Regions from separate parts of the Massilia sp. 9096 genome, predicted to be linked through region 2. Evidence: predicted binding sites of a transcription regulator. Region 2 holds the regulator's gene; the other holds the start of a gene.
The links. The regulator LexA, encoded in region 2, represses DNA repair genes until DNA is damaged. The targets are predictions, from matches to a motif close to ACTGTATNNNNATACAGT.
Positions count from the first base shown of each region.

Region 1 (4,880 bases), 110 kb from region 2:
AGATCTGCTCGGCGAAAGCCTGGTCGTAGCCGCGCTCGAGCATGCCGCCGACGATGCGCTGGTAGTACTTTTCCAGCCCGCCCTTGCGCTTCCAGGCCGCCATCGCGCGGCGCAGCTGGTCGGCTTCGCCGGGCGTGAAGCCGGCCGCCAGGATCGCCACCTGCATCACCTGCTCCTGGAAGATCGGCACGCCCAGCGTGCGCTCCAATGCCAGCTTCATGTCCGCGCTGGGATACGTGACCGGCTCCTTGCGCTCGCGCCGCTGCAGATACGGGTGCACCATGCCGCCCTGGATCGGACCAGGGCGCACGATCGCCACCTCGATGACGAGGTCGTAGAAGCGGCGCGGCTTCATCCGCGGCAGCATGCTCATCTGCGCGCGCGACTCGATCTGGAACACGCCCACCGTGTCGGCCGCGCAGATCATGTCATACGTCGCCTTGTCGTCGACCGGGATATCCTGCAGCTCGAACTCGGTGCCGTGGCGCTGGCCGACCAGTTCCAGGGCGCGGCGCAGCATCGACAGCATGCCCAGCGCCAGCACGTCGACCTTCATCAGGCCGAGCTCCTCGAGGTCGTCCTTGTCCCACTGGATCACGCTGCGCTCCGCCATCGTCGCGTTCTCGATCGGCACCAGGCGCGACAGCTGCCCGCGCGCCATCACGAAGCCGCCCGGATGCTGCGACAGGTGGCGCGGAAAACCGAGCAGGCGCTGCGCCAGCGACGCCCACTGCTGCGACAGCGGCGCCTGGGGATCGAGGCCGCTCTCGGCCAGGCGATTGAGCAGGTCGGCCTTGCCGTCGAACCAGTGATGCTGCTTGCAGACCTTTTCGATGATGGCGAGATCGACGCCGAGCGCGCGCCCGCTGTCGCGCAGCGCGCTTTTCGGCCGGTAGCTGATCACCACCGCCGCCAGCGCCGCCCGGGTGCGCCCGTATTTCCGGTAGATGTATTGGATAACCTCTTCGCGCCGCTGGTGCTCGAAGTCGACGTCGATGTCGGGCGGTTCGTTGCGCTCTTTCGATATAAACCGTTCAAACAATAAGTTGGCGCGCGACGGATCGACCTCGGTGATGCCCAGGCAGTAGCACACCGCCGAATTGGCCGCCGAGCCGCGCCCCTGGCACAGGATGTGGTTCGAACGCGCGAAGCGCACGATGTCGTACACGGTCAGGAAGTAGTGCTCGTAGCGCATCTCGGCGATCAGGGCCAGCTCGTGCTCGATCTGCGCCTGCACCTTGGCCGGGATCCCCTCGCGGAAGCGCCGGTGCGCGCCGGTCCAGGTTTCCAGGCGCAGGTAGCTGGCCGCCGTGTGGCCGGGCGGGACCACCTCGTCCGGGTATTCGTAGCGCAGCTCGTCCAGCTTGAAGGTGCACAGGCTGGCGATGTGCAGCGTCTCGGCCAGCGCCATCGGGCTGTAGATGTTGGCCAGGCGCAGGCGCGAGCGCAGGTGCTGCTCGGCGTTGGGCGCGAGCTGGTAGCCGCATTGCGCCACCGGCTTGCCGATGCGCGTGGCGCTCAAGGTGTCCTGCAAGGGCTTCCTCGAACGCACGTGCATGGTCACGTGGCCCAGTGCGACGATCGGCAAGCCGTGCTGCCAGCCGACTTCGTCGACGGTGGCGCGGTGGGCGTCGTCGAAGGCGCGCAGCAGCAGCGTCAGGCCGATCCAGGCGCGGCCCGGGAAGGTCGCGGCCAGCCAGGCGGCCTCGCGGTGCAGGCGGTCGACGTCGTGCGGCTCGTGCCCCGGATAGCGCGGCAGCAGGATCGCCAGGCAGTCCGGCATGCCCTTCAGGTGCGCCAGGTGGGCGGGCGGATCGTCGAAGTCGGCGGGACGCAGCAGGTAGCTACCCTTCTCGCTGCGGGTGCGGCCCAGCGTGATCAGTTCGGACAGGTTGCCGTAGCCGTTGCGGTTCTGCGCCAGCAGCAGCAGCGAAGGGGCCGGCGAACCGTCCGCGTGCTCGAGATGAAAGTGCGCGCCGATGAGGAGCGGCAGCCCTTCGCGCTTGGCCACCCCATGCGCACGCACGACGCCGGCGAGCGAGCATTCGTCGGTGATCGCCAGGGCCGAATAACCCAGCTGCACCGCGCGTTCGACCAGTTCCTCGGCGTGCGAGGCGCCCTGCAGGAAGGAGAAGTTCGACAGGCAGAAAAGCTCTGCATAGTCGGGCAACATCGCGGGGAGTCCTGGTCGTGGGGGCGGCGGCGCGGATGGCATGGGCAGATCGGTCTAAAATAGTCCTGAAAACGGACAATACTGTATAAAAACACAGTATAGCTGATCAATCTCTCATTGCGACATCGTCATTGCGAAACATGCACGTCCACTCATTGCTCTGCTTCGGCGCCGTCCCCGGTGACGGCAACCCGGCCCTGGTCATCGAAGGTGACGACGCCGATACGGCCGCGCGCCAGGCCTTCGCGCGCGCGCGCAACACGACCTGCGTCTTCATCGACCAGGACGGTGAAGATGGCATCGCGCGCGTCGACTTCTTTTATCCGCACATGCGCAGCCCGCTCTGCCTGCACGCGACGCTGGGCGTGGCCGCGGTGCTGTTCGCGCGCGCGCCGCAGGCGCAGACGCTGCCGGTGCGGACCGCAGTCAATCACCAGCACTTGCAGCTGTCGCGCGACGGCGCCGATTACTACGTGCGCATCGCCGCCCAGCCGGCGCCGCAAGTCGACGTCGACGATGGTGCGCTGGCGGCCCTGCTGGATGCACCCGGGTTCGCGGCGCGTACGCGCGCGCGCGTGGCGTCGATCGGCAGTCCCAAGCTGCTGGTCGAAGTGGCGGACCGCGAGGTGCTGTATGCGCTGCGGCCGGACCTGGCTGCGATCGCCGCCTGGGGCAAGGCGCATGGCGTCAACGGCTTGTACGTGTGGTGCCGCCGGCCCGACGGCGCGTTCGAAGGTCGCAATTTCAACCACCTCGATCCAAGGCTCGAAGACAGCGCGACCGGCGTCGCAGCCGGCGCGCTGGCGGTCGCGCTCGCCAATGCATCGGCAAGCGGACCGGCGATCGACCTGGACCTGCGCCAGGGCCGCATGAGCGGGCGCGATTGCCTGATCCGCGTGCGCCGGGTGGTCGATGAGGTGCACGACGACGTGCACGATGACATGCCCGACGACGTGCGCGGCGGCGCGCTGCGGGTTGGCGGCGCCGCGACGTTCGCCTGAGGCGGCGCCGCGCCGGACATCATCACGGCGTCATCCGCGCATCATCCGGGCGCATCATTCGGGCGTTTCCGTCTCGTCGGTTTCGTTGGCGTCCTCTTCGTGGCTTTCGTTGCGGTCCTTGACCGCCCAGCGGACCAGGGCCAGCACCACCAGCGCGCACACGGTGCTCACCAGCGCAGTCGCTTCGCGGCCCATGCCGGCGGCCATGCCGATGGCGGCGGTCAGCCAGACGTTGGCGGCCGTGGTCAGGCCCTGGATGCGGCCCTTGTCGTTTTGCTTGAGGATGGCCCCGGCGCCGAGGAAGCCGATACCCGCGGTCAGGCCTTGCATCACGCGCGACACGCCTTCCAGGTCCATGCCGGCCTGCTGCGGCACCAGCACGAACAAGGCCGCGCCCAGTGCCACCAGCATATGCGTGCGCAGTCCCGCCGTCGCCTTGGCCGATTCGCGCTCGAAGCCGAGCAGGCCGCCCATCAGCATCGCCATCAGCAGCCGCACCAGGACGCGCGTGACGTCGCCGGCATCGCCCAGGTCCGCGAACTCTTCCCGGATCGCGTTCCAACATTCCATCCACACCATGTTTTCTCCATACCTCAATGCTGCCATGATGCATTGTTGGGCCTGCGAGCGGCGCACGCTTTTGGACAAATGCATATCCAAGATCGATGGCGGATGGATGAGCTGCCGTGCCAGAATGACACCGGTCCGACGCCCCGTGCGCGCCGGCGCATCCGAAAGCTCCGTCATGAACGAGAATGCCGCCGGCACCGTCGCCGGCGTCGCCCTGCCCGGCAAGCGCCCGGGACGCCTGCCGCGTGTCGCGCGCGCGATCTACACGCTGGCCCTGCTGGGCGCGACCTTCAACCACGCGCGCATCGTGCTGGCGCACGGCCTGGGCTGGGACTACGGCGGCGTCCCAAGCTTCGTCAGCGGTTTCTGGACCGCGCTGACTTTTCTCGATCCGCTCGCCGTCCTGCTGCTGTGGCTGGCGCTGCGGGCCGGGCTGGCCGCCAGCGCCGCAATCATCGTTGCCGACGTCGCGATCAATGCCTGGGTCGGGCTGGCCTACGGCTTCGATTGGCCGGCGTTCTCGGCCCAGTGCCTGTTCCTGGTCTTCGTGGCCTGCACGCTGGGACCAATGTGGCGTCACGGAAATAGCCGCAAAATACGCTGAATTCGACGCAACACACGCCAGAAAAGCCACAGCGTCTTTTGTAAGGATGTGTAAAAATAATCATCGGCCGGCCTGTTCGCCATGTCCGCCCATTCATTGACGTCAGCCTGAGGAGAAAATCAAATGAGTTTTTTCCAACGCAACTTACGCTTCATTGCCCCCTTGCCGTGGCTGCTGCTGGCAGCGATGAAGCTGTGGCAAGCCATCCATGTCGGCGGTACGGGCCATTACGCGGTCGTGGTCCTGTTCATCGCGGTGGCGGCCGTGTTCTACGTCGGCCAGCGCCACGTGTACCTGGAGCGCAGCCAGGGCCGGCTGACCTGATGCGCAGCATGTATGCCGGCACGGCCGGCAGTCTCAGTCCTCGATCTGCAGCACGCCCTTTATCGCGTCATCGATCTGCTTGAGGGTGAACGGTTTCTCGACGTAGCCGTCGACGAGGGAATGCAGGCTGTCGGGCCGGTACCGGCCGCTCACCACCACCACCTTGATGCTGCGCTGGTAAGCCTTGGCATCCATGGCGATGCCGACG
Region 1 is NZ_JQNN01000001.1:2,936,906-2,941,785, forward strand. Features, by position in the region: gene FA90_RS12545 (error-prone DNA polymerase) at 1-2,173, opposite strand, end outside; gene FA90_RS12550 (PhzF family phenazine biosynthesis protein) at 2,314-3,174, shown strand; gene FA90_RS12555 (MgtC/SapB family protein) at 3,229-3,753, opposite strand; gene FA90_RS12560 (hypothetical protein) at 3,920-4,348, shown strand; gene FA90_RS12565 (hypothetical protein) at 4,472-4,672, shown strand; gene FA90_RS12570 (response regulator) at 4,706-4,880, opposite strand, start outside.
Region 1: a site for LexA is predicted at 2,254-2,271, ahead of FA90_RS12545 (error-prone DNA polymerase). Genes of this name have one in related genera too.

Region 2 (4,880 bases):
CGTGCGCCCGTTTTTTCGATGTCTAGACCATGAACGACAAGACTGAATACGGTTTCACCACCACCATCCTGCACAACGATCGCCGCAAGCCGATCGAGCATAACTCGCTGCACAAGCCGATCCACACTTCGGTCGCGTTCGGCTACACCGACGCGCGCCAGCTGGCTTCGGTATTCCAGGGCAAGGAGCCGGGCTTTCGCTACGGGCGCCAGGGCAACCCGACCGTCTCCGCACTCGAAGAGAAAGTGACGAAGATGGAAGACGGCGTCGCCACGCTGTGCTTCGGCACCGGCATGGCGGCGATCGGCGCGCTGGCCCAGGCGCTGCTCAAGGATGGCGACCACGTGGTGTCGTCGTCCTTTTTGTTCGGTAACACCAACAGCCTGTGGAACACCGTGGCGGCGCAGGGCACCGAGGTGTCGTTCGTCGATGCGACCGATGTCGCCAACGTCGAAGCCGCGCTGCAGCCGAACACGCGCCTGGTCTTTGTCGAGACCATCGCCAACCCGCGCACTCAAATTGCCGATCTGGAGCGTATCGGCGCGTTGTGCCGCCAGAAGGGCATCCTGTACGTGGTCGACAACACCATGACCACCCCCTATCTGTTCCGTCCGAAGGCGGTCGGCGCCGGCCTCGTCGTCAATTCGCTGACCAAGTCGATCGGCGGGCACGGCATGGCGCTGGGCGGCGCGCTGACCGACACCGGCGTGTTCGACTGGAGCGCCTACCCGAACATCGCGCCGAACTTCCGCAAGCTGGCGCCGAATGCCCAGGGCATGGCCCAGTTGCGCGCCAAGTCGCTGCGCGATTTCGGCGCCAGTCTGGCGCCGGAAGCCGCGCACCATATCGCGGTCGGCGCGGAGACGCTGGCGCTGCGCATGGAGCGCACCTGCGCCAACGCGCTCGCGCTCGCGCGCATGCTCGAGGCCGACGAACGCGTCGCCGCGGTCTACTACCCTGGCCTGGAATCGCACCCGCAGCACGCACTGGCCAGCAGCCAGTTCCGCGCCTACGGCTCGCTGTTCTCGTTCGAGCTCAAGGAGGGGATCGATTGCTTCGACTACCTGAACCGCCTGAAGGTGGCGATCCCGGCCAGTAACCTCGGCGACACGCGCACGCTGGTGATTCCGGTCGCGCACACGATCTTCTTCGAGATGGGGCCGGAGCGCCGCGCCAGCATGGGCATCGCCGAATCCCTGATCAGGGTGTCGGTCGGCATCGAAGACCCGGCCGACCTGCTGGCCGACTTCGGCGGCGCGCTGGCGGGCTGAGCCAGCGGCGCGGTCAGTCGACGCTGTAGGATTCGAGTTCCTGCGTCGTGCGATGCTGCACGACGCCCGTCGGCGTGTATTCCTCGGCGATGACCTTGACCTCGCGCTTGACCTCGGGAACATACCAGGTCAGCCGGTACATGCGTCCGCCGACCGGGTCGGGCGTGCGCCCGCCCTGGGCGTTGACCAGCGTCGACTGGCCCGCCGGGCTGACGGTGGTCGTGCTGCTGGTGTGGGGTCCGACCGGTTCGAATTCCCTGAACCAGTTGCCTTCCGTTTCGATCTTCAGCGCCTTGAAGGACCCTGCGGGTACCTTCACCTCTTCCCAACCCAGCACCGTGAAATGCAACTTGTTGCGCAGCGTCTTGACGCCCGGTGCTGGATGCGGGTCGGTTGCGTCCGTGTCCCAGCTCAAACCCGGCTTGAGCGGATACAGGTAAGGGCGGCCGACGATCTTTTCCGCGCCGTCGCGTATCTGCGACCTGCTCCAGTCCAGGTTGATGTCGGCTTCACGCGGCGGCAAGTTGCTGTCGACCGGTTTGGTGGCCTGGATGAAGGAATGAGAGCCGACGCGGGTCACCCAGGCATCGACTTCGCGGCTCGACGAGGTCAGCGTGCCGTTCTTGAGCTCTTCGACCTTGGACAGGAAGCGCCACTTGTCGCCTTCCTTGATGGCGGGGCGCTCGGCGGTCTGGGCATGCGCCACGGCGCTTACCGCACAGGCGATAAGGACGGCGCTCACAAAGCGGGAAGGGTTCATCATTGCCTCATCAATAACGATCAAGCAAGTATAGAGTCGCAAAGCGAAGGCGTGTGTACCGTATTGTTTCCGGATGCATAAGTTGACGTCCGATAAATACTGACGGCACCATTGCTGGCGCGTAAGATAGCCGCACACTCGCATTTCCTTGAATTATGCTCAAACGCAAAACCGCCATGAAGACAGTCCTGTTGTGCGCCGCGCTCCTGCTGTGCGGCACTGCCTCGGCCGACGAGTTGTCCGACGCCGACGCCCTGTTCGCCAAGAAGGCTTATCCCGAAGCGTTGCAGAAGTACACCAAACTGGCCAACGCCGGCAACGTGATGGCCCAGCAGCACTTGGGCGAGATGTATTTTTACGGCGAAGCCGGCGCGGTCGACGCCGACAAGGCGGCGCTGTGGTGGGGCAAGGCGGCGGCGAAGGGCAACAAGGTGGCGATCGCCTCGCTCGACATGATGAAAAAGCGCGGCGAGCATCGCGCCGACATCGACTACTGGCTCACGCAATACGACGGCGCCGACCTGAGCGGCGGCGCTTACCGCTGCCCGGCGCCGCGCTTTCCCTCGGTGTCGAAGGTGAACGAAGACATCGAGCGCTACAGCGCCAAGATGAAGGATTGGGAAGCCTGCCACAACCGCGCGGTCGTCCACCTCAACGAATCCCTGCCGCTGACCAAACTGATTCCCAAGGATATCGCGCCGCTGCTGACCAAGGAAGAAACCGAGCGCGCCGAGGCGCACCTGAAGGACGTCGGCGAGCGCGCTGCCGAGGACATCAAGGTCGCCGGCAACATGGTGCTGGCCGATTACAATGCCTGGCGCATTGCGACCGAGAGCTGGGTCAAGGAACACAACGACATCGTCAACAGCGCACCGCCGCCCGACGTCGACGCCAAGCGTTGATCGCGCTGCGCTGTGCCCTGCAAACCACAACGGCCCGCGGTTAGCGGGCCGTTGTCGTTGTACGCGTTATAACTATGCGTCATACGCCGGCATGGGGCCGGCGCGGCTGCGGCCTGAATACCGCTCAGTGCCAGGAGCGCAGCAGGCCGACCGCCAGGCCCTCGAGCGCAAACTCGTCGGTTTGCGGATTGACGGTGATGATGGAGAACTCCGGATTTTCCGGCAGCAGCTCGATGGTCGCACCGGTCTTGCGGTAGCGCTTGACGGTGACTTCTTCGCCGATGCGCGCGACGACGATCTGGCCGTTCTTGGCCGAATCGACCTTCTTGACGGCGAGGAAATCGCCATCGCAGATGCCGGCGTCGCGCATCGACCAGCCCTTGACCTTCAGCAGGAAGTCGGGCTTGCTCGAGAACATGGCCGGGTCGACCGAATAATTGGCCTCGACGTGTTCCTGGGCCAGGATCGGCGAACCTGCGGCCACGCGGCCGACCAGGGGCAGGGACATCAGGTGCGGCGGCGGCATCATGGGCAGCGGCGCCGGGGCGGCTTCGGCGGCCGGGCCGACCAGGCGGATACCGCGCGAGGTGCCCGGCGAAATCTCGATGGCGCCTTTGCGCGCCAGGGCTTGCAGGTGCTCCTCGGCGGCGTTGGCCGAGCGGAAGCCAAGTTCCTGCGCGATTTCGGCGCGGGTCGGCGGGAAGCCGGTGTTGTCGATGGCTTCCTTGATCAGGTTGAGAATCTGTTCTTGCCGTGCAGTGAGCTTCAGCATGGGGGTTTGCTTTCGTTGGATCTGGACAAGCTGTATTTTTGTACAGTATGGCGCGGCGCGCAAGGGGCAGCACGGGTTTTCGTGGTTTTTTTTGACCTAAAGACAAAAGGGCGTAATCGGGATGGCATATCCACAAAGCATTTGGGCCTTGACGTTTTTTGCGTTATAATGTCGGGCTTTCCCTTCCCACACTCGTCCTGACGCCGAGGTGGGCATCTGTTTAAACGTCCTCAAGGAGTGTTATATGCGTCATTATGAAATCGTGTTTATCGTCCACCCGGACCAAAGCGAGCAAGTTCCGGCGATGATCGAGCGCTACAAGACCACGGTCACCTCGCGCGGCGGCAACATCCACCGCGTCGAAGACTGGGGCCGCCGCCAGATGGCTTACCAGATCGACAATCTGCCGAAGGCACATTACATCTGCATGAACATCGAGTGCGACAACGAGACCCTGGTCGAGCTGGAAACCGCATTCAAATTCAATGATGCCGTGCTGCGTCACCTGACCGTCAAGACGAAGAAGGCCGAAACCGCCCCGTCGCCGATGATGAAGTCGGTCCAGCGCGAAGACGCCGCCAAGAGCCACCGCGCCGAGCAGGCAGCTGCTCCGGCCGCCAACGCTTAATTCTCGCTCATTTCGATTAGCGAGCGCGAAAGGGCAGTGAACGAGCTGTTGCTGGTCGCAAGCATCGCCGAACGCGATACCCTGCGCTACACCCCGGCCGGCATCCCCATCGTCAGCGGCACCCTGCAGCACGGGTCGCAGCAGATGGAAGCGGGATTGGAACGGTCGGTCGAGTTCGAGATCGCGGCGGTCGCCGCCGGAGAAATCTCCGGCCGGTTCGCCAGCGCCGAACTCGGCGCGGTGCACCGCTTCAAGGGGTTTTTGGCGCGCAAGAACCGCAACAGCAAAGCCCTTGTGTTTCACATCATTGATTTCAGTGGCGTCGCTTAAATAAAGCGCGCACGTTTTTAGATACAGGAGCCTCAAATGGCATTCGGTAAAAAGTTCGACAAAAACAAAGCCAAAGAAAAACTCAAGCGCAAACAGCAGAACCCGCTGTTCAAGCGCAAGAAGTTCTGCCGCTTCACCGCTGCAGGCGTGGAACAGGTTGACTACAAAGACGTCGACACCCTGAAGGACTTCATCCAGGAAAACGGCAAGATCATGC
Region 2 is NZ_JQNN01000001.1:2,823,157-2,828,036, reverse strand. Features, by position in the region: gene FA90_RS12080 (cystathionine gamma-synthase family protein) at 30-1,271, shown strand; gene FA90_RS12075 (hypothetical protein) at 1,285-2,034, opposite strand; gene FA90_RS12070 (sel1 repeat family protein) at 2,208-2,933, shown strand; gene lexA (transcriptional repressor LexA) at 3,058-3,705, opposite strand; gene rpsF (30S ribosomal protein S6) at 3,950-4,333, shown strand; gene priB (primosomal replication protein N) at 4,370-4,663, shown strand; gene rpsR (30S ribosomal protein S18) at 4,700-4,880, shown strand, end outside.